3 regions of the Pseudomonas sp. 20-5 genome follow, and region 1 is predicted to be linked to each of the others. Evidence: predicted binding sites of a transcription regulator. Region 1 holds the regulator's gene; each other region holds the start of a gene.
What was found. Region 1 encodes FliA, which starts transcription of late flagellar genes. Its sites were predicted from a motif close to CTAAAGTTTNNNNNNNNNNNGCCGNTAA; they were not measured.
Positions count from the first base shown of each region.

Region 2: a site for FliA is predicted at 5,140-5,167, ahead of AC1RB9_RS24125 (methyl-accepting chemotaxis protein). Genes of this name have one in related genera too.
Region 3: a site for FliA is predicted at 4,666-4,693, ahead of flgM (flagellar biosynthesis anti-sigma factor FlgM). Genes of this name have one in related genera too.

Region 1 is NZ_CM165584.1:3,984,942-3,992,347, forward strand. Features, by position in the region: gene AC1RB9_RS18305 (protein-glutamate methylesterase/protein-glutamine glutaminase) at 1-46, opposite strand, end outside; gene AC1RB9_RS18310 (chemotaxis protein CheA) at 100-2,361, opposite strand; gene AC1RB9_RS18315 (protein phosphatase CheZ) at 2,562-3,350, opposite strand; gene AC1RB9_RS18320 (chemotaxis response regulator CheY) at 3,370-3,744, opposite strand; gene fliA (RNA polymerase sigma factor FliA) at 3,846-4,589, opposite strand; gene fleN (flagellar synthesis regulator FleN) at 4,586-5,428, opposite strand; gene flhF (flagellar biosynthesis GTPase FlhF) at 5,567-6,856, opposite strand; gene flhA (flagellar biosynthesis protein FlhA) at 6,940-7,406, opposite strand, start outside.
Region 2 is NZ_CM165584.1:5,232,191-5,239,596, forward strand. Features, by position in the region: gene AC1RB9_RS24100 (amino acid permease) at 92-1,555, shown strand; yybP-ykoY riboswitch at 1,694-1,818, shown strand; gene AC1RB9_RS24105 (TMEM165/GDT1 family protein) at 1,908-2,486, shown strand; gene AC1RB9_RS24110 (nuclear transport factor 2 family protein) at 2,603-3,046, shown strand; gene AC1RB9_RS24115 (NAD-dependent epimerase/dehydratase family protein) at 3,056-4,081, opposite strand; gene AC1RB9_RS24120 (M48 family metallopeptidase) at 4,225-5,046, opposite strand; gene AC1RB9_RS24125 (methyl-accepting chemotaxis protein) at 5,209-7,347, shown strand; gene AC1RB9_RS24130 (SOS response-associated peptidase) at 7,350-7,406, opposite strand, start outside.
Region 3 is NZ_CM165584.1:1,739,505-1,746,910, reverse strand. Features, by position in the region: gene hsbR (two-component system response regulator HsbR) at 1-1,301, opposite strand, end outside; gene hsbA (anti-anti sigma factor HsbA) at 1,303-1,608, opposite strand; gene cheR (protein-glutamate O-methyltransferase CheR) at 1,923-2,747, opposite strand; gene AC1RB9_RS08185 (chemotaxis protein CheV) at 2,824-3,756, opposite strand; gene flgA (flagellar basal body P-ring formation chaperone FlgA) at 3,888-4,586, shown strand; gene flgM (flagellar biosynthesis anti-sigma factor FlgM) at 4,731-5,054, shown strand; gene AC1RB9_RS08170 (flagella synthesis protein FlgN) at 5,109-5,579, shown strand; gene flgZ (flagellar brake protein FlgZ) at 5,608-6,399, shown strand; gene AC1RB9_RS08160 (TIGR04282 family arsenosugar biosynthesis glycosyltransferase) at 6,403-7,014, opposite strand; gene AC1RB9_RS08155 (MFS transporter) at 7,056-7,406, opposite strand, start outside.

The DNA of each region.
Region 1 (7,406 bases):
GGCGGAAGAACCCCGAATCGTCCACCACCAGGACTTTGACTGCCATAGCTACTCCTCAGAGGGCGACGCTCCTGCGCCGCCGGAAACCCATACGCGGCGTCAGATGCGCCGTGCGTAACGCTTGAGCATGCTCGGCACATCGAGGATCAGGGCGATGCGCCCGTCCCCGGTGATGGTGGCGCCCGCCATGCCGGGGGTGCCCTGCAACATCTTGCCGAGTGGCTTGATCACCACTTCTTCTTGTCCCACCAACTGGTCGACGACGAAACCGATGCGCTGGGTGCCGACCGACAGGATCACCACGTGCCCCTCACCCTGCTCTTCGTGGGCCGCACTCGGCACCAGCCAGCGCTTGAGATAGAACAGCGGCAAGGCCTTGTCGCGGACGATCACCACTTCCTGGCCATCCACGACATTGGTGCGCGACAGGTCAAGATGGAAGATTTCGTTGACGTTGACCAGCGGGAAGGCGAACGCCTGGCTGCCCAGCATCACCATAAGGGTAGGCATGATCGCCAAAGTCAGCGGCACCTTGATGACGATCTTCGAGCCGGACCCCTTCTGCGAAAACACGTTGACCGTGCCGTTGAGCTGGGAAATCTTGGTCTTCACCACGTCCATGCCGACACCGCGGCCGGACACGTCGGAAATCTCGGTCTTGGTCGAGAAACCCGGGGCGAAAATCAGGTTGTAGCACTCCAGGTCGGTCAGGCGGTCCGCCGCATCGCGCTCCAGCAGGCCCTTCTCCACCGCCTTGTTGCGCAGCACCTCGGCGTCCATGCCCTTGCCGTCGTCGGTGATCATCAGGAGGATGTGGTCACCCTCCTGCTCCGCTGACAGCACCACCTGGCCGACCCGCGGCTTGCCGGCGGCCTCGCGCTCCTCCGGACTCTCGATGCCGTGGTCGACGGCGTTGCGCACCAGGTGCACCAGCGGATCGGCGAGGGCCTCGACCAGGTTCTTGTCGAGGTCGGTCTCTTCGCCCACCAGCTCCAGGTTGATCTCTTTCTTCATGTTCCGCGCCAGGTCGCGAACCAGGCGCGGGAAGCGGCCGAAGACCTTCTTGATCGGCTGCATGCGGGTCTTCATCACCGACATCTGCAGGTCGCCGGTGACCACGTCGAGGTTGGCCACGGCCTTGGCCATGGCCTCGTCGCCACTGTTCAGGCCCAGGCGCACCAGGCGGTTACGCACCAGCACCAGCTCGCCGACCATGTTCATGATCTCGTCGAGACGCGCCGTATCCACCCGCACGGTGGTCTCCGCCTCGCTCGCCGCGGGCCTGTCGGGCGCCGCCGGACGCGCGGCGGCGGCCTTGGCCGGAGCGACCGGTTTCGCCGCGGGACTCTTCGCCGCGATGTTCTTGGCTACCGCCGCGGCGGCCGCCACGGCCTCGGAGGCGCCGTTGAACTTGCCCTTGCCGTGCAGTTCGTCGAGCAGCGACTCGAACTCGTCGTCGCTGATCTCATCGCCGCCCGCGGCGGCCGGCGCCTTGCCCTGCTCCGCCGGCGCAGCCGCTGGAGCCGCGGCAGCCGGTGCGGCGGGTGTGCCGGCGGCTTCCGGGACATCGCCGAACTTGCCCTTGCCGTGCAGTTCGTCGAGCAGCGCCTCGAACTCGTCGTCGCTGATATCGTCACCAGCGGCAGCCGCGGCCGGCTCGACCGCCTTGGCGGGGACTTGCGCAAGCTCGGCCGAGACCGCCGGCGGGACGAACTTGCCCTTGCCGTGCAACTGGTCGAGCAACGCCTCGAACTCGGCGTCGCTGATCTCGTCGCCAGCGGGAGCCGCGGGCGCTTCTGCAACGGCGGAGGCCGGCGCTTCGTCGCCCTGCAGAGCATCCAGCAACTGCTCGAACTCGTCGTCGGTGATATCGCTGGAGGCACTCTGCGCGGGCGCTTCCGGCGGCGCCGCAGGCTCGGCTGGCGGAACGGCCGCCGGTGGCGCTTGCACAGGTTCCGCGGGCTCGGCGCCCTCGGGCTCGGCCAGGCGGGCAAGGGCCGCCAGCAGCTCGGGCGTCGCCGGGGTCGGTTCGGACTGCTCGCGCACCTGGTCGAACATCGCGTTGACCGTATCCAGCGCCTGCAGCACCACATCCATCAGTTCGGAGCTGACGCGCCGCTCGCCCTTGCGCAGGATATCGAAGACGTTTTCCGCAATGTGGCAGCATTCCACCAGCGCGTTCAGCTGGAGGAAGCCGGCACCGCCCTTGACCGTATGGAACCCACGGAAAATGGCATTGAGCAGGTCCATATCGTCCGGCCGGCTCTCCAGCTCGACCAGTTGCTCGGACAATTGCTCGAGAATCTCGCCGGCCTCAACCAGGAAGTCCTGGAGGATTTCTTCATCGGCGTCGAAGCTCATTCGGCTGCTCCCAGAGACGTGTTACTCGAAAGGATCGGCAGGACCGCTGTCCTGCCGGAAATACCGGCCCGGCTTTCCGGACCGACTTCAGCCCGCCCGCCGGGATCACCGGCATGACGAAGGCTGTGCCAGCAGCCCGCGGATGCCAGCGTTCAATGCTTACTTAACGGCAGCGATGCCGCAGTCTTGAGCCGGGCGGGTCAGAAACCCAGGCTGGACAGCAGATCGTCCACGTCATCCTGCCCGGACACCACATCCTCTCGTTTTTCCGCGGCGACCTGCGGCCCCTCGCCCTTGGCCGAACGCTCCAGCGCGGCCTGGTGGCGCATGCTCACGTGGTCGTGCTCGATTCCGGCGTAACGGTCCACCTGGCCGGCCATCCAGACCAGCTTCACGAGGTTGCTCTCGACCTCGGTGACCAGCTTGGTGACACGCTTGATCACCTGGCCGGTCAGGTCCTGGTAATCCTGCGCCAGCAGGATGTCATTGAGCTGCGAGGACAACTGGCCGGCGTTCTCGCCGCTGCGCACGAGGAACTGTTCGATGCGCTTGGCCAGCTCGCGGAAGCCGTCAGCGTCGATTTCCCGGCGCATGAAGCGTTGCCACTCCTGGTGCAGCTCCCGCGAATCGTCGCCCAACTGGTTGACCAGCGGGGCGCTCTGCTCCACCAGGTCCATGGTCCGGTTGGCGGCCTTCTCGGTCATTTCCACCACGTAGGAAAGACGATCGGTGGCATCGGCGATCTGCGACATTTCCTGCGCGTGGGGGGAATGCGGGTCGATCTGGAAATCGACGATGGCGTTGTGCAGTTCGCGGGTCAGCTTGCCCACTTCCTGGTAGAGGCCACGGTCCCTGGCCTGGCTGAGCTCCTGGATCAATTGCACCGCCTGCTGGAAGTGCCCCCGTTCGAGACAGTCCACCAGTTCGCGCGCATGTTTTTTCAGGGTCGATTCGAATTCGTCGCCCGTGGAATCGTTACCAAGCACCATGACACCCTCTTGGCCGGCTTCAGCCGTTGACCCGCTCGAAAATCTTCTCGATCTTTTCCTTCAGGACCTGAGCGGTGAAGGGTTTGACCACATAGCCGTTGACCCCGGCCTGGGCAGCTTCGATGATCTGGTCGCGTTTGGCCTCGGCGGTGACCATCAGCACCGGCAGGTGCTTGAGGCGCTCGTCGGCGCGAACCGCGCGCAGCAGATCGATGCCGGTCATGCCCGGCATGTTCCAGTCGGTGACGAGAAAGTCGAAATTGCCGCTGTGCAGCATCGGCAGCGCCGTGGTGCCGTCGTCGGCCTCGGCGGTATTGGTGAAGCCCAAGTCCCGCAAGAGGTTCTTGATGATGCGTCTCATCGTGGAAAAGTCGTCCACGATGAGAATTTTCATGTTCTTGTCCAAGTAAACCTCCGTACAGACCAGAGCGCGCCCCAGGGGACGCGCCACACATTCTTTTGCGTTAACGGTTACAAGCTGCGGTCGAGGCCGGTTCAGGCCGACCGCCAATCGGCCAGGCGCGCGCGCAAACGCGCGGCGCACTGGCTGTGCAACTGGCTGACCCGCGATTCGCTGACGCCCAGTACCTCGCCGATCTCCTTGAGGTTGAGTTCCTCGTCGTAATACAACGCCAGCACCAGGCGCTCGCGCTCCGGCAACTTGGCGATGGCATCCGCCAGGGCCGCCTGGAAACGTTCGTCGAGCAGGCCGTGGATCGGTTCGTTGTGACTGAGGCTGGTGTCTTCCGGCAATCCATGTTCGCCGTCCTGCAACAGGTCGTCGAAGCTGTACAGACGGCTGCCCTGCGTGTCGCTGAGGATGCCGTAGTAATCTTCGAGGCTCAATTGGAGTTCGGCAGCAACTTCGTGATCTTTAGCGTCGCGTCCGGTTCTCGCCTCGATCGCGCGGATCGCGTCGGTCACCATGCGCGTGTTGCGGTGCACCGAACGCGGCGCCCAGTCGCCCTTGCGGACCTCGTCGAGCATGGCCCCGCGGATGCGGATGCCGGCATAGGTCTCGAAGCTGGCGCCCTTGCCGGCGTCGTATTTCTTCGCGGCCTCGAGCAGGCCGATCATGCCGGCCTGCATCAGGTCCTCCACCTGCACGCTGGCCGGCAGGCGGCCGAGCAGGTGATAGGCGATGCGCTTGACCAGTGGTGCGTAACGCTGGATCAGTTGCTCCTGGGAGTTCTGCGCTTGCGCCTTGCTATACATACGCACTCCAGAGGCCGCTGTCATACGGCCGAACCTGTCGCGGGGTGTTGGACCAGTCGTTCGACGAAGAACTCCAGGTGCCCGCGCGGGTTGGCCGGCAGCGGCCAGCTATCGACCTTCTGCGCGACCGCCTTGAAGGCCAGGGACGCCTTCGAGCGGGGGAATGCCTCGTATACGGCTCGCTGTTTCTGCACGGCCTTGCGTACCGACTCGTCGTAAGGGATGACACCTACATACTGTAGTGCGACGTCGAGGAAACGGTCAGTGACCTTGGTCAGTTTGGCGAACAGGTTGCGTCCTTCCTGCGGGCTGTGGGCCATGTTGGCCAGGACCCGGAAGCGGGTCATGCCGTGGTCGCGGTTGAGCAGTTTGATCAGGGCGTAGGCATCGGTGATCGAGGTCGGCTCGTCGCAGACGACCAGCAGCACCTCCTGCGCGGCGCGGACGAAACTGACCACCGAATCGCCGATCCCGGCGGCAGTGTCGACGACCAGGACATCGAGGTTGTCGCTGATATCGCTGAACGCCTGGATCAGCCCCGCATGCTGCATCGGCGAGAGGTGCACCATGCTCTGCGTGCCGGAGGCCGCGGGAACGATGCGCACGCCACCGGGACCGAGGAGGAGGACATCGCGCAGTTCGCAGCGTCCCTCGATCACGTCGGCCAGGGTGCGCTTGGGCGTGAGTCCCAGCAGGACGTCGACGTTGGCCAGGCCGAGGTCGGCATCCAGCAGCATGACGCGACGGCCGAGATCGGCCAGAGCCAGTGCCAGGTTCACCGACACATTGGTCTTGCCGACGCCGCCCTTGCCGCCAGTTACTGCGATCACCTGTACGGGATGCATGCTACCCATCTGCTTCATACCTTGTGTTGTCGTCTTCCCGGAACGCCCCTTCCAGCGCTCTCCGGTATTGGCGGGAACGATGCGCCATCGCTCCCGGCCCGGCGGAAGCCACCTTCGCTTCCGTCACCCGCGCCACGCGCGGTTCTTCCCACGTCCTCAGCCGGCACGCCGCGCCGGTTGCTGGTAGAGCCCGGCGAACATCTCGGCCATGGCGTCCTCGCTGGGCTCTTCCGGTGCCTGCAGGCTCACCGCCCGGCTGACCAGTTGGTGACTGCGCGCCACCTGCAGGTCGTCCGGAATCCGCGGCCCATCCGCCAGATAGGCTACCGGGAGACGCTGGGCGATAGCCAGCGCCATCGATTCACCGAGGCTGCCCGCCTCGTCCAGCTTAGTCAGGATGCAACCCGCCAGCCCGCAGTGCCGATAGGTCTGGTAGGCCGACTTGAGCACCTGGCTCTGGCTGGTGGTGGCCATCACCAGGTAATTCTTCACGTTCAGGCTCGGCGACGCCAGTGCCTCGAGCTGCATGCGCAATGCCGGGTCGCTGGCCGGCAGGCCGGCGGTATCGATCAGCACCATGCGCTTGCGCGCCAGCGGCGCCAGGGCCTGGATCAGCGACTGGCCGGGATCGACCAGGGTCACCGGTACGTTGAGGATCCGACCGAGGGTCTTGATCTGCTCCTGGGCGCCGATCCGGTAGCTGTCCATGCTCACCAGCGCCAGGCTCTGGGCGCCGTACTTGAGGACGTAGCGCGCGGCCATCTTCGCCAGGGTGGTGGTCTTGCCGGCGCCTGCCGGGCCGACCAGGGCCAGTACGCCGCCCGCGTCGAGCGGGTCCTGCTCGGGGGTCTGCACGGCACGCGACAGGTGCGCCAACAGCATGCGCCAGGCCTGGCGCGTATCGCCCACCGCGGCGACCCGCTCCAGCAACGGCTTGCTCAGCTCCGCCGGCAAGCCCATGCGCTGCAGGCGCCGCCAGAGATTGGCCTGCTGCGGACGCTGGTGCTGCAACTGGCCCCAGGCGATGGAACCCAGTTGTACCTCGATCAGCTCGCGCAGGCCGTTCAGTTCGAAACGCATTGCCTCGAGGGTCTGGCCGCCCGCCTGGGGCTTGGCCTGCGCCGCCGTCATGGACTCGGCCAGGGTCGGACGCGCCGGCTTCTCCTCGGCGAACAATTGACGGTCCTTGCGCTGGTTTTCCGCCGGACGCGCCGTCAACTCGGCGCGCGCCTCGGCGATCCGCGCCTGGGTCTTGCGCAGCTCCACTTCCAGCGCCGGGTTGGGCTTGCTCGGCGCCGGCGGGGCCTGGTAATCCAGCGCCGCGGTCAGCTCGATGCCGCCGGCGACCCGGCGGTTGCCGAGAATCGCGGCGTCCGGACCCAGTTCGTCGCGGACCAGTTTCATGGCCTGGCGCATATCGGCGGCGAAGAAGCGTTTGACTTGCATTGCCCGAACCCCTCAGTTCAGTAGTCTTGCCGGCAACCTCAGGTTGCCCGGTGTGCCAGCCCTGGAGCCGGCGCAGCCCTCGTTCAGTTCTGTCCCACCGTCGCGACGATGGTGACTTGCTTGTTGTCCGGGATTTCCTGGTAGGCCAGCACATGCATGCTGGGCACCGCCATCCGCGCGAAGCGCGACATCATCGAGCGGATCGGTCCGGCAACCAGCAGGATCGCCGGCTTACCGAGCATCTCCTGGCGTTGCGCGCTCTCGATCAGCGAGCGTTGCAGCTTCTCGGCCATCCCCGGCTCCAGCAACATGCCGTCCTCGGAGCCTTGTCCGGCCTTCTGCATGCTGTTCAGCAAAATCTGTTCCAACCTCGGCTCGAGCGTGATCACAGGCAGCTCCGGCTCAAGCCCGACAATGCTTTGCACGATTGCGCGGGACAACGCGACGCGAACCGCGGCGACCATCGCGCCGGGATCTTGACTCCGTGGAGCGACGTTGGCGATGGCCTCGGCGATGGTACGGATGTCGCGCACCGGCACCTGCTCCTGGA
Region 2 (7,406 bases), 1.2 Mb from region 1:
CTGCCTGGAACCCTGTGAATGAAGCTTTTCCTCTCCCTGCCCGCACGCCCGCAGCCAGACCCTTCCGTGGCCACCCGCCGGGAGGCCGCCGATGACTGACCTGAACGCCAGCCAGGGCCAGCAATTGCGGCGGGTGCTCAAGCCGCGCCACCTGAACATGATCGCCATCGGCGGCTCCATCGGCACCGGGCTGTTCGTCGCCTCCGGGGCCACAGTGGCCACCGCCGGGCCCGGCGGTGCGCTGCTTTCCTACGCACTGATCGGGCTGATGGTGTACTTCCTCATGACCAGTCTCGGCGAGATGGCCGCCTACATGCCCGTTTCCGGCTCGTTCTGCACCTATGGCAGCCGGTTCGTCGAAGATGGCTTCGGTTTCGCCCTCGGCTGGAACTACTGGTACAACTGGGCGGTGACCATCGCCGCGGAGCTGGTGGCAGCGCAACTGGTGATGAGTTTCTGGTTCCCCGAGGTGCCGGGCATCTACTGGAGCGCGATCTTCCTGGGCATCATGTTCGGCCTCAACGTGATTTCCGCGCGCGGCTTCGGCGAGAGCGAATTCTGGTTCGCCCTGATCAAGGTAGTCACGGTGGTGATCTTCATCGGCGTCGGCCTGGCGACCATCTTCGGCATCATGCATGGCGTAGAGTCGCCCGGCTTCAGCAACTTCACCATGGGCGACGCGCCCTTCGTCGGCGGCTTCCAGGCGATGGTCGGGGTGGCGATGATCGCCGGCTTCTCGTTCCAGGGCACCGAACTGATCGGCATCGCCGCCGGTGAATCGGAAAATCCGCGGAAGAACATCCCGATCGCCATTCGCCAGGTGTTCTGGCGCATCCTGATGTTCTACATCCTGGCGATCTTCGTGATCGGCATGCTGATTCCCTACACCGACCCGAACCTGCTGAAGAACGATGCCAGCGACATCAGCGTGTCGCCCTTCACCCTGCTCTTCGAGCGCGCCGGCTTCGCCGCGGCGGCCGGGGTGATGAACGCGGTGATCCTCTCGGCGATCCTCTCCGCCGGCAACTCCGGCATGTACGCCTCGACCCGGATGCTCTACAACCTCGCCCTCGAGGGCAAGGCACCGCGCCTGTTCTCCCGCGTCTCGCGCAGCGGCGTGCCACGCAACGCGCTGTACGCCACTACCCTGGTCGGCGCCCTGTGCTTCCTCACTTCGGCCTTCGGCGACAGCACCGTCTACACATGGCTGCTGAACACCTCGGGCATGTGCGGCTTCATCGCCTGGCTGGGCATCGCCATCTCCCACTATCGCTTCCGCAAGGGTTACCTGGCCCAGGGCGGCCGCCTGGAAGACCTGCCCTACCGGGCCAAGCTGTTCCCCTTCGGGCCGCTGTTCGCCTTCGCCCTGTGCATGGTCATCACCCTCGGGCAGAACTACCAGGCGCTGGTGGGCGAGCGCATCGACTGGATCGGCCTCCTCGCCACCTATATCAGCCTGCCGCTGTTCCTGGCGATCTGGCTGGGATACCGCTGGAAGAAGCGCGCACGCTTCGTTCGCTACCACGAAATGGACGTCAGCCCGACCAATACCTGACTCACCCTGCCGCCCAGCGATTCCTCGCGGATCGCTGCGGATGCCGGCACGTTTCCTTGCGATCAGGCTCCCTCGCCGCCCTCCCGGACGAAAGTTTCCGTCCCGGGCTTGCCCAAGCCGCCCGGCTTGGGCAGAATGCGCCCCGTCCTAGGGGAGTAGTCTCCCGCGAGCGCCGCACCGGCCTCGCCCGGCACGCGTCAACACACTTGGTCCGCAGACCATGGCGCGCGCGACCCAAGCCTGCCCAGACAGGCCAAGGGTTTGACAAGACCTATGACACGCACGATCTGACCCGGGGCGGGCAGATGGCGCGTGTCATGGTGATTGGTCGACCCGCCCCTTAGGAAGCCTGATGGAATCGCTGTTCGTCCCTACCCTCATCGTTGCCCTCGCGGAAATCGGCGACAAGACCCAGTTGCTGGCACTCCTGCTCGCGGCGCGTTTCCGCAAGCCGTGGCCGATCATCGCCGGCATCGTCGCCGCCACCCTGGCCAACCATTTCGCTGCCGGCGCGGTGGGCGCCTGGGTCGCCAGCTTCTTCTCGGAAGCCACCCTCAGTTGGATCCTCGCCGCCTCCTTCATCGCCGTCGCCCTGTGGACGCTGGTACCGGACAAGCTCGACGACGAAGAGTCCGGACTGAAGAAATACGGCCCCTTCCTCACCACCCTGATCGCGTTCTTCCTCGCCGAGATGGGCGACAAGACCCAGGTCGCCACGGTCATGCTGGCCGCCCAGTATCCGCATTTCTGGCTGGTGGTGATCGGCACCACCCTGGGCATGCTGATCGCCAACGTACCGGTGGTACTGATCGGCAACCTGGCCGCCGACAAGCTGCCGCTGACCCTGATCCGCCGCCTGGCCGCGGCCGCCTTCGCCGCACTTGGCCTGTACGCCGCCTGGCACGCCGCGCAATTGACCGGCTGGCTCTGAAGGACTGCGCCGCCGGGCCCGGGATGGCTGGGCGGCCAATGCAAAATGCATGGGAACGGCTACAGTTCAGGCAGGCACCGGATGCCTGCCCCACCACTCGCCCTCGAGAGCCGGAGATGCCCTCACACGACCTGAAACGACTCGCCCGCCATCACATCGAGCTGTCCTGGAACAAGGGCCGCATGGCGTTGGTGGAGCAGTTGCACAGCAAGGATTTCCTCTACAAAAGCTCGTTCATCGGCCGTCCCCTGGATACCGCCGGCTATATCCGCCTGCTGCAGGACATCCGCACGGCGATGCCGGACCTGGAGGTCGTGGTCGAAGACTGCATCGGCGAGGAACGCAAGGTGTTCACCTGGAGCACGCTGATCGGCACCATCGTCCGGCCGACCCTGGGCTATCCGGCCAGCGACAAGGTGCTGAGCATTTCCGCGATGGGCTTCTGGGTGTTCAACCCGCAGGGCCAGTTGCAGGAGCTGTGCACCATGTTCGACATGGAGAGCTTTCGCGCCCAGCTGGGACTGCAGACCCGACCCTTCGCGGAAAAAACGCTGCCCTAGCCAACCGTCCTAGGCATTGAAATAGCCGTTGTCGCGGAACCAGTCGATGGCGCGCAGCAGGGTGTCGTCGAGGGCGGTGGTGGAGAAGAAGCCGAGTTCCTCGCGGGCCTTGCGTCCATCGAGGAACTGCCCGCCAGCCATCACCTCGATGGCGGTTTCGTCGAGCAGCGGCAACTGGCCGCTGACCCGGTAGCGCAAGCGGCCCAGGGTGGCCAGCGCGCGAGCCATGGCCATCGACATCGGCTGCGGCGCAGGCTGGCCGAGCAGCTCGGCGATGCGCCGGGTCAGGTCGGCCATTTCCAGGTTGTGCCCGGTCAGCAGGTAGCGCTCGCCGATACGCCCGCGCTCAAGGGCCATCAGCAGTCCGCGCCCGGCTTCGGCGGCATCGATGACGTTACGCTGGCCGGCGACGTAGTGGGTCATCTCGCCATTGCCGATGGCGGTGATCACGCGCCCGGTAGTCGGGCCGATGTCCAGTTCGCCGAGTACCATGCCGGGAATCCCGATCACCACCGGCAGGCCGTTGCGCGCCTGCTCCCGGGCCTGCTCGTCGAGCGCCCATTTGCACAGCACGTAGGAACTCTTGCCGCTCGGCAGGCTGTCGTAGAACAACCCTTCGTGGCCCGGTAGTCCCTGGGGATGGCGGGGCATGGCATATGCCGAACCGACATAGAGGATGCGCGGCACCCTGGCCTGCAGGCAGGCGGCATAGAACGGGTTGGTCTGGCCCAGCGCGCTGGCCACTTCCTCCTGCCAGCGGCGCGGCCGCGAAGGATAGTAGCCGGCGCTGAAGATCACCCCGTCGAGGCCGCGCAGGGCGCGTTCCAGGCCGGCGTGGTCGAGCATCTCGGCGACCCGGCACTCGGGCTCCAGATAGGCGAGACGCTGGATCTGCGAAGAAGGACGGTGGATCAGCACCAGATCGTGACCGGCGGCCCTGATGGCGCGCGCGGCGTGATGTCCCAGCAGGCCGGTGGCTCCGAGTACGGCGTATTTCACATGAGCTCCAGGGCGTGAGAGTGGCTGTTCGTCCACGGGTCCCGCAAGCGGGTCGGCCAGCAGTCTAGGCCGAACACCGGCGAGATACCAAACAGCAGGTTACGGAAATACACAACAGGCGTTTCCGATGGTAAGCCTGTCGGCGCGCCGGCCGCCCCCCGCGACCGCGCGCCCTGGCCTCACTTGCCGCGCCTGGCCTGCTGGTACAGCGGCATCACCTTGGGAATCGCGGCCTGGAGATTGGCCATCCGCGAACTGTCGGAGGGGTGGGTGCTGGTGAACTCGGGCTGGCTGGCGCCGCCGCTGGCCCTGCCCATCTTCTGCCAGAGGGTGATCGCCGCTTCCGGGTTGTAGCCGGCGCGGGCGGCCAGCTCGAGACCGATCAGGTCGGCTTCGTTCTCGTTGGCACGACTGTTGGGCAGGGTCATCAGGTAGTCGACGCCGGTATTGGCCAGTTGCAGGCTTTCCTGGCCGAGGCCGGCCAGGGCGCCGATCTGGCTGGCCACCTGCACGCCGTAGGCCTTGGACATGGCCTCGCGCCCATGCTCGCGCAGGGCGTGGGCGATCTCGTGGCCCATCACCGCGGCTATCTCGTCGTCGGTGAGCTTCAGCTTGTCGATCAGCCCGGTGTAGAAAATGATCTTGCCGCCGGGACCGCAGTTGGCATTGAGCTCGTCGCTCTTCACCACATTGACTTCCCAGTTCCAGCCGGTGGCGTCCGGGCGGAAGGCGGCGGTCTGCGGGATCAGCCGCTGGGCGATCGCCTTGACTCGCCGCGCGTCGGCGCTGCTGGTATCGAGCACGCCGGCGCTTTTCGCCTCGCCGAGAGTCTTCTGGTACGACTGTGCGTACATCTGGTCGACTTCCTGGCTGGACAACATGCTGAACATGTATTGCTTGCGGTCGACGCCGACGGCGCCGCCACTGGTGGTGTTCACTGCCTGGCAACCGGCGAGCAGCAGCGCGCCGGCGAGGGTGGCGAATCGGAAGGGATGAGCCATGGTCCTTTGTTCTCCTCTGAAGGCCGAGCGCATGGTAGGCCGCGCCTCGAACGCCGGCAACAGCCGTTGGCGAGGAAATCTCCGACGGCCGATTAAGGATTTGCCGTCCTCCTGCCGATAAGCTCCTCAGAGACAATTCCAACAAGGGTCAGAAGTCCCATCATGAAGCTCAAGTCGATCCAGTTTTCTGTCGCCGCCCTCGCCGGCGCCAGCGTTCTAAGCGTCGTCGTGGTGCTGGTGCTGTACGCCCTGTTCGCCGGCGCGCGAACGCAGGAGCTGGTGCAGCAACGCACCCAGGGCCTGTTGGAGAAGGTCATCAACGAGCGCCTGGTGGCCCTGGCCCGCGCCCAGGTCAGCCAGATCCAGCGCGAGCTGGAGTATCCGCTGACGGTGGTCCACGGCCTGGCCAACAGCACCCGCCTGCTCGGCGAGCCGGGCGCCGACGGCATGCCGCAGCTGAACGCCAGCCGCGACGAAATCTCCGCGCTGCTGCGCAGCACCGTGCAGAACAACCCCAAGCTGCTCGACACCTTCATGGCCTGGGAACCCAATGCCTTCGATACCGATGCCGCCTTCGCCGGGCAACCCGGCAAGGGCTACGGCCCGGACGGCCGCTACCTGCCCTGGTGGTATCGCGGCGCCGACGGCAAGCCGATCGTGGAGGCCATGGCCGACAGCATCGATAGCGAAAAGCTGCTGCCCACCGGGGTGCGCGAGAACGAGTTCTATGCCTGTCCGAAAGAGAACAAGCGTCCCTGCATCATCGACCCGGCCCCTTACGAAATGGGCGGCAAGACCGTGATGATGTCGTCCTTCAACGTGCCGATCATGGTCGGTGACCAGTTCCGCGGCGCAGTCGGTGCCGACCTCTCGCTGGCCTTCATCCAGGACCTGCTCAAGCGCGCCGACCAGCAGCTCTACGATGGCGCCGGGGAAATGGCGCTGATCGCCAGCAACGGCCGCCTGGTGGCCTACACCCGCGACGACAGCAAGCTCGGCGAGCCCGCCGGCAGCGTCCTCGACGGCAACGAAGTGGACAACCTGAAGAACCTCACGGTCGACCAGCCGCTCTACGACATCGACGCCGAGCACGGCCACATCGAGCTGTTCCTGCCTTTCACCATCGCCGACAGCGGCGTGCGCTGGACCCTCATGCTGCAGATTCCCCAGGCGGCGGTATTCGGCGAACTGCAGCAACTCCAGGGCGAGCTGAGCGACCAGCGCCAGCAGGATATCCTCGGCATGAGCCTGGCCGGCCTGGTGGTAGCGGCCCTCGGCCTGCTGGTGGTCTGGCTGGTCGGCTACGGCATCGCCCGGCCGCTGCGCCAATTGGTCGGCATGCTCGACGACATCGCCCAGGGCGAAGGCGACCTCACCCGCCGCCTGAGCAGCGAGCGCGCCGACGAGCTGGGCTCCATCGCCAAGGGCTTCAATACCTTCCTTGGCAAACTGCAGAACATGATCGGCCAGGTGGTGCAATCGGTGCAGAAGGTCAGCGACTCCTCGGAGCACACCGCCGACATCGCCATCCGCACCAACCAGGGCGTGCAGCAGCAACTGGCGGAGATCGAACTGGTGGCCACCGCGGTCCACGAGATGACCGCCACCGCCCAGGACGTGGCGCGCAACGCCACCCACGCCGCCGAGGCAGCCAACCACGCGGACCAGGCCGCGCACCAGGGCAAGCAGATCGTCGAAAGCAGCTCGGCGGCGATCCAGGCCCTGGCCAGCGAGATTGGCCGCGCGGTCGGAGTGGTGCAGAACCTGGCCAAGGACAGCGAAAACATCAACGCGATCCTGGTGGCGATCCGCGGTATCGCCGAGCAGACCAACCTGCTCGCCCTCAACGCCGCCATCGAGGCCGCCCGCGCCGGCGAGCAGGGTCGCGGTTTCGCGGTGGTGGCCGACGAGGTACGCAACCTGGCGCAGAAGACCCAGCAGGCCACCGAAGAAATCCAGAGCATGATCCAGCAGTTGCAGCAGGGCACCCGCGACGTGGTGAAGGTCATGCAGGACAGCCAGGAGCGCACCGACGACAGCGTGCGCCATGCGCGCCAAGCGGCCGAGGCGCTGGAGTCGATCACCCAGGCGGTATCGGTGATCAACGACATGAACACCCAGATCGCCAGCGCCGCCGAGGAGCAGAGCGCGGTGGCCGAGGACATCAACCGCAACGTCGCCAACATCGGCCAGGTCGCCAACCAGGTGGCCGGCGGCGCCGACGAGGCCTCACAGGCCAGCGCCGAGCTGACCCGCCTGGCCGAGCAGCAGCGGCGCCTGGTGAATCAGTTCAGGGTCTAGCGTCAGGCCGGGGTCAGGCACTCCGGCCCGTCGGTTTCAGGCTTGTTGACGAAGCCGGC
Region 3 (7,406 bases), 2.2 Mb from region 1:
AGCAGTTGCAGCACATGGGGCAGCGGGTTGAAATGCTTGAGGGTTTCGGCGCGGAATTCGAAGCTCACCGACCAGTCCAGCGGACTGCTCACGCCGCTATCGGAAAACGCCAGCGGCGGGCATTGCAGGCCGCTATCCGGCTGCAGCCGCACTTCGAGCATGCTCACGTCGTCCTGCACCGCGCCGCGGAACTGCGCCAGGCTGCGCTGGATCTCGTCGAACAGCGCGGACGGCTGGCGATTGCGCTCGAACAGCTGGAGCAGCCGCGCCTCGCCGAACATCTCGCCAGCCTTGTTGCTGGCCTCGAGGACCCCGTCGGAAAACAGGAATATCCGATCTTCGATATCCAGCGGATAGGTTTCGCAACGGTCGCTGAACGCCGCCGGTTCGAGGATTCCCAGCGGCAGGTGGCGGGACACCAGGGCGACCCGCTCGCCGCTGGCGGCGCGCAGCAGGTAGCCGTCCGGCAAGCCGCCGTTCCAGACCTCCACCAGTTCGCGCTGGAAGCTCAGGTTGAGCAAGGTGGCGCAGCAGAACACGCCGACCGGCAGGATGCGCTTCAGCTTGGCGTTCATCTCGCGGAGGATGTCGGCCATCGGATAGCCCTTGGCGGTCATCCCGTAGAACACCTCGGCCAGCGGCATCGCGCCGATCGCCGCCGGCAGGCCGTGGCCGGTGAAGTCGCCGAGCAGCACGTGCATGCCGCCGGACGGCTTGTAGGCGGCCAGCAGCAGGTCGCCGTTGAACAGCGCGAGGGGCGATTGCAGGTAGCGCACGTTGCTGGCGTTCAGGCAGCCGGAATGGGCCACCTTGTCGAACACCGCCTTGGCCACCCGCTGTTCGTTGAGCAGGTGCTCGTTGTGCCGGACGATCAGGTCGCGCTGCTCCAGCACCGTTCGTTGCAGCAGGTGCAGACGTCCCATGGCGTTGATCTTGGCTTCGAGGATCACCCGGTTGTACGGCTTGGAGAGGAAGTCGTCGCCGCCCGCCTCCAGGCTCTGCACCAGCGCCTCGGTTTCGCTGAGGGAGGTGAGGAAGATGATCGGCACCAACTCCTCGCCGGCCTGCTGCTTGATCCGCCGGGCAGCCTCGAAGCCATCCATCACCGGCATCATCACGTCCATCAGGACCAGTTGCGGCCGCTCGGTCTCGAACAGCGCCACCGCCTCCAGGCCGTTGCCGGCGGTCAGCACGCGATGCCCCTGGCGGCTGACGATGGTCGACAGCAGCAGGCGGTCGGCCGCGTTGTCCTCGGCGATGAGAATCGTCAGGCTCTCGATCCGCGCCGCCGGGGGATTCATCTCAGCTGATCTTGAACAACTGCTCGAAGTTGGAGATGGCGAGGATCTTGCGCACTTCCGGGCTGCAGTTCGCCAGGCTGATCTGCGCGTTCTCGCCGCCGGCGTGGTCGCGCAGCAGCAGGAGCATGCCGAGGGCCGAGCTGTCCAGGTAAGTGGCGTTGCGCAGGTCGACGACATAGCGTCGCGGAGTGATCGCGACGCGCTCGTAGGCGTCGCGGAAATCCTGATGGGCCCCGAAGTCGAAGCGCCCCTGGATCTGGATGGTCAACTCTTGCCCATCGGCCGAGGGCAGCGCAGTGATGGCCATGGAAGTCTCCTGGTAGGCGTGGCGGATCGAGGGAAGGCTTGAATCATGTAAGCAGTTCCCCGGCAAAGCGGCAACTTGCCGGATCACCTGACTATCAGAAATATCTGTCAATACAACTAGATCGCGCAGTCCTAAACTGCCCCGCTCCGAGCCAGCCGTCCTGTGCCGAGCGGGCTGCGACGGCGCCGCCGCGCGTGGCGCTCGGAGCCTGGGCAGTGGGCGAAAGTCTCGTCCCACCTGCCCGTCCCAAGCGGACCCGCGCCAGGCTGCCAGGTCACCCCCGGCGCAACCTGGCGCGGGTCCGCTTCCTTGCGCTACTTGGCCCGGTAGATGATGCCCGGGCTGCACTGCACCATCTGGTAGTGGTCGGGCAGGTTGTTCAACGCCTCGGAGGCGCCGAGGAACAGGTAGCCGCCAGGCTTGAGCGTGCCATGGATGCGCAGCAGGATGTCGCGCTTCACCTCGGCGGAGAAATAGATCAGCACGTTGCGGCAGAACACCATGTCGAACTTGCCGAGGCTGGCGTAGCTGTCCAGCAGGTTCAGGGCACGGAACTCGACGCGGCTGCGGATCGCCGGCTTGACCGCCCAGCGCCCCGGTCCCTTGGCGTCGAAATAGCGTTGCAGACGCTCCGGGGACAGACCGCGGCCCATCGCCAGGGTGTCGTATTCGCCGGCCTTGGCGGCGGTGAGCATCGACCCCGACAGGTCGGTGGCGACGATCTGCACGCCCGCCTTCAACTGCCCCAGGTTGGTCTTCTCGAACTCGTCGATGGCCATCGACAGCGAGTATGGCTCCTGGCCTGACGAACAGGCCGCCGACCAGATCCGCAGGCGCTGCCCGCCGTTGGCCTTGATCAGTTCGGGAAGAACCCGCTGCTTGAGCACCTCGAACGGGTAGGTATCGCGAAACCACAGGGTCTCGTTGGTGGTCATCGCGTCCACCACCATCTCGCGCAGGCCGCCGCGCTGGGTCTGGATGCGCTGCACCAGCTCTCCCAGGCTCTTGATGCCCTGCTGCTCCATCAGCTTGTTCAGCCGGCTCGAGACCAGGTACTGCTTGTTGCTGCCCAGCACAATGCCGCAGGTCTTCTCGAGGAAGACCCTGAACAACTCGAAATCCGCATTAGCTGCCGACACGCATAAGCCTCTTCGCCCTGGGCGACCGGAACGCAGCCGGTCGCCCGTATTCACATTGTTGTCGAGGGCCGATCGCTCAGCCCGCGTCCACCGCCTTGATCCGCTCCACCACCCGCGCCGCCAGATCGTCCGGACGGAACTTGGCGAGGAAGTCGTCCGCACCGACCTTCTTCACCATCGCCTGGTTGAAGACCCCGGACAACGAAGTATGCAAGAGAATGTGCAGTTTCTGCAGGCGGGGATCGCTACGGATTTCCGCCGTCAGGGTATAACCGTCCATTTCCGGCATTTCGATGTCGGAGATCAGCATCAGCAGCTCGTCTTCCGGACGCCGTCCCTCGGAGAGCATGTTCTGCAGGTACTCCAGGGCCTGGCGCCCGTCGTTGAGCGCGGTCATTTCCACGCCGACCGCCTCCAGGCAACGGATTACCTGCTTGCGCGCCACCGACGAATCGTCCACCACCAGCACCCGCTTGGTCACCGCGCGGCTCTGGGTCTCGGCGTCCACCACTCCGTGGGACACTTCCTCGGACGTCGGTGCGACCTCCGCGAGCACTTTTTCCACGTCGATGATTTCCACCAACTGCTTGTCCACCCGGGTCACCGCGGTCAGGTAATGCTCGCGGCCGGCGCCCTTGGGTGGCGGATGGATCTCTTCCCAGTTCATGTTGACGATGCGCTCCACCGAGCGCACCAGGAAGCCCTGCACCTTGGTGTTGTACTCGGTGATGATCGCGAAGCTGTTGGTCAGGTCCTGCAACCCGCGGCGGCCGGTGGCCAGCGCCAGGTCGAGGATCGGAATGGTGCCTCCGCGGATGTTCGCCACCCCGCGCACCACCGGGCTGGACTTGGGCATCACCGTCAGGCGCGGGCACTGCAACACCTCTTTCACCTTGAACACGTTGATGCCGTAGAGCTGGTTGCCGTCCAGGCGGAACAGAAGCAGCTCCAGACGGTTCTGTCCGACCAACTGCGTACGCTGGTTGACTGAATCCAAAACACCGGCCATTGGCGCTCCCCTCAGACGGTCGTGCCGGACTCCGGCACGACCATTGCTTAACCCGTTGCATGAAACAGGCAACGACAGTTTTTCGACGAATAGTGGCATGTAGCCATACTTCTCTACGGTTTTTACCCGTTTTGCTCGGGCTCGGCTACCTGTGCGCGGCTAACAACAGCCAGGCCCAGGGTTTTACCGCTCCCGAGGTACTTATCGGCTCCACCCAGGGGTTTCTTGAATTCAAGGTAGAAGAATATCTGCAGAATAGCGGACTCGACGGGCGCTACCAGATTCAGGTCAATCGCGTCGACCCGCGCTTGCGCCTGGCCGAATGCGACAGGGACTTGACGCTCAGCCAGGAAAGTCCGGCACAACCGATCGGCAGGGTCACCGTGCGCATCAGTTGCGAAGGCAGTGCGCCCTGGACCATCTTCATGCCGGCGCAGGTGAAACTGTTCCGCCAGGTAGTGGTCGCGGTGCAGCCACTCAAGCGCGCGCACGTGCTGGAGGATGCCGACATCGCCCTGGTCGAGCGCGACGTCGGCCTGCTGACCCAGGGCTACCTGACCGATCCGGCCCGCGTCGTCGGGCAGAAGCTGCGCCGACCGGTGGTCAACGACCAGGTGCTGGCGCCGGTCTTCCTCGAGCAGGCCGAGGCCGTGCGCAAGGGCGACCAGGTGGTGATCCTCGCACGCACTGCCACCATCAACGTCAAGATGCCCGGCGAGGCGCTGTCCGATGGCGCCCCGGGCCAGCAGATCCGCGTGCGCAACCTGCGCTCGCAGCGGATAATCAAGGCCCGCGTGATAGAACCCGGCACGGTCGAGGTGAATATGTAGAGGGAAAGCCGTGGCCGGTAGCGCTGGCGCTACCCCGGCGGGTTTCTCTAAACTGGGAAACGACGCACGAAAATAAGTCCTAAAGTTTTTCAAGCCTTCGCCGAAAAGCTAGGCAAGCGTCCAATACCTTCGAGGTTTACAACCATGGTCATCGACTTCAACCGGCTGAATCCCGGCAGCACGCCAGCCACCACCGGCCGTACCGGCAGCACCGCCGCAGGTCGCCCCGACGCCACTGGCGCCGACAAGGCAGGCCAGGCTGCGACTTCCGCTCCGAAGAGCGGCGAGTCGGTGCAGATCAGCGAAACCGCCCAGAACATGCAGAAAGTCACGGACCAGCTGCAGACCCTGCCGGTGGTCGACAACGATAAGGTTGCCCGGATCAAGCAAGCGATCGCCGATGGCACCTATCAGGTCGACAGCGAGCGTGTTGCCAGCAAGCTGCTCGACTTCGAATCCCAGCGCTGACCTCGAAGGACGCGCTGGAGGACATTGGACGCCGAATGAACTCCCGAGCCCGAGATGCCTGACTCCCCTACCCTGCTCGATCTGTTCGCCGAGGATATCGGCCACGCCAACCAACTCCTGCAGTTGGTCGACGAAGAATTCCAGGCCCTGGAACGGCGCGAGCTGCCGGTTCTGCAACAGCTTCTCGGGGCCAAGCAGCCACTGATGCAGCAACTGGAGCGAAATGGCCGGGCCCGCGCGGAAATCCTCCGCGAAGCCGGCGTTTCCCTCGACCGCGAAGGCCTTGCCCGCTATGCCCGCGAGCGCGCGGATGGCGCCGAGCTGCTGGCTCGCGGCGACGAACTGGGCGAACTGCTGGAGCGTTGCCAGCAGGCCAATCTGCGCAACGGGCGGATCATCCGCGCCAACCAGGCTTCCACCGGCAGCCTGCTGAACATCCTCCGCGGCCAGGACGCCCCGAGCCTGTACGACAGCCGCGGCGGCACCGCCTCGAGCAGCCGGCAACGTCCGCTCAGCCAGGCCTGAACCCGACCAGCACACGTATCAAGGCACAGTGCTATCATTGAGGCATTCGTGCCCCAGGAGAGCATTGAAGGTGCCCAACCCGTTCGTCGAAGAAGCGGGGCCGCAACCCCCGAAGGTGCTCAAGGCCCCCGTGGAAATCCAGGCCAACCTGCGCCTGCTGCAGGATAGCCGCGACTCCCTGCTGATCACCTTTGCCGATCGCAACCAGCGCTTCCAGAGCTTCCTGGTGGACATCGACCGCGACCGCGGGATGGTCGCGCTGGACGAACTCATCCCCAACACCGGCGAACGTTTCCTGCAGAACGGCGAGGCGTTTCGCGTCGAAGCCTTCCACGAAGGCGTGCGTATCGCCTGGGAATGCGAGCGCCCGGTGCAGTTCGGCGAACACGACGGCGTCCCCTGCTACTGGGCCGCCCTTCCCGCCGAAGTGCTCTACCACCAGCGCCGCAACGCCTACCGCGCCAGCATCAAGCAGAGCCAGCCGATCGCCGCGGAAATCGCCGGGGAAAAACTCCGCGCGCCGCTGAGCGGACAACTGCTGGATATCTCCGCCACCGGCGCCAAGCTGCGCTTCGCCGGCAATGTCGCCGAACGCCTGCATCCCGGCGAGATCTACGAAGACTTCAGCGCCCAGCTGCCACAGGGCGCGATCAGTAGCGCGATCGAACTGCGTCACGTGCGCTTCGACGAAAAGCTCGACGCGACCTTCGCCGGCGTCCGCTTCAGCGAGATGAGCGGCCTCGCCCAGCGTCAGGTGGATCGCTTCGTCTACCAGTTACAGCGCGAAGCGCGGCGCTTCGAGAAAGACGAACTGTTCTGAGTTTCACAGGACCAGCCCCAGCGCCGCCAGGCGCGGCAGGTCCTCGGGACGGTCGACGTCCCAGAGCGCCGGCAACAGGTGATGCTCCCAGCCCAGTTGCCGGAGACGCTCGCAGGTCAGCGCCAGCAGGCGGTCTCCGCCCCAGGGCATCGACTCGAACAACAGCGGGTCGACCCGGGTCAGGCCGAGCAGCGCGTAGCCGCCCCGCTCCACCGGCCCCAGCACCGCCTGGTGGCGGCCCAGGGCGGTGCAGGCCGCTTCCAGGTAGTCGCCGTCCAGCACCGGGCAGTCGTGGCGAATCAGCAGTACCGCCTCGCTTTCCGCCAACCCCAGCGCCGCGATACGCCGCATGCGCTCGCCGGGGTCGCCGGCCGGCTGGCTCATCAGGCTCCAGCCCAATGCCACCGCCAGCGCCTGCAGATCGCTGTCCAGATCGTCGTCGAACCAGAGGATGCGGGCGCTGAAGCCGCGATCGGGCAGGCGCAGGGCGCGTTCCAGCAATACCCGCTGCAAGCGTCCCGCGCTCTCCTCGCCGATGGCCTGGGCGATCTTCGGCCGCCGCTGCCCGGGCGGCAGGTTGCGCACCATCAGGTGAAGGGAAAGCGTCGGACTCATCGCAACCTCTCCTGCCTATCGGCTCCCGCGGCGAGCGGAGTTCAGTTCTGCGTCGCACCGTCGGCCTGCGGCGCGTCGGGCTCGCCATCGACCATCTGCTCCTGCACCGCCTGTTCGTCTACCCGCGGATCGAGCGCCGCGACCAGCGGGGAGCTGGTCATGTTGTCCGGGGTCGGCACGTGGTGCAGCGGCGCGTCGTCGACCCGGTGCAGGCCGCTGACCTTCTCCGGATGGACCCGCCAGACCAGGATCAGCGCGCAGGCGCTGACGAACGCATATAGCATGTTAGCGCCAAACAGCCGCATCAGCGCGCCGGCCGCCAGCGGCCCGATGCAGGCGCCGACGCCGAAGGTCACCAGCAGCATGGCGGTCAGCGAAACCCGTCGCTCGGT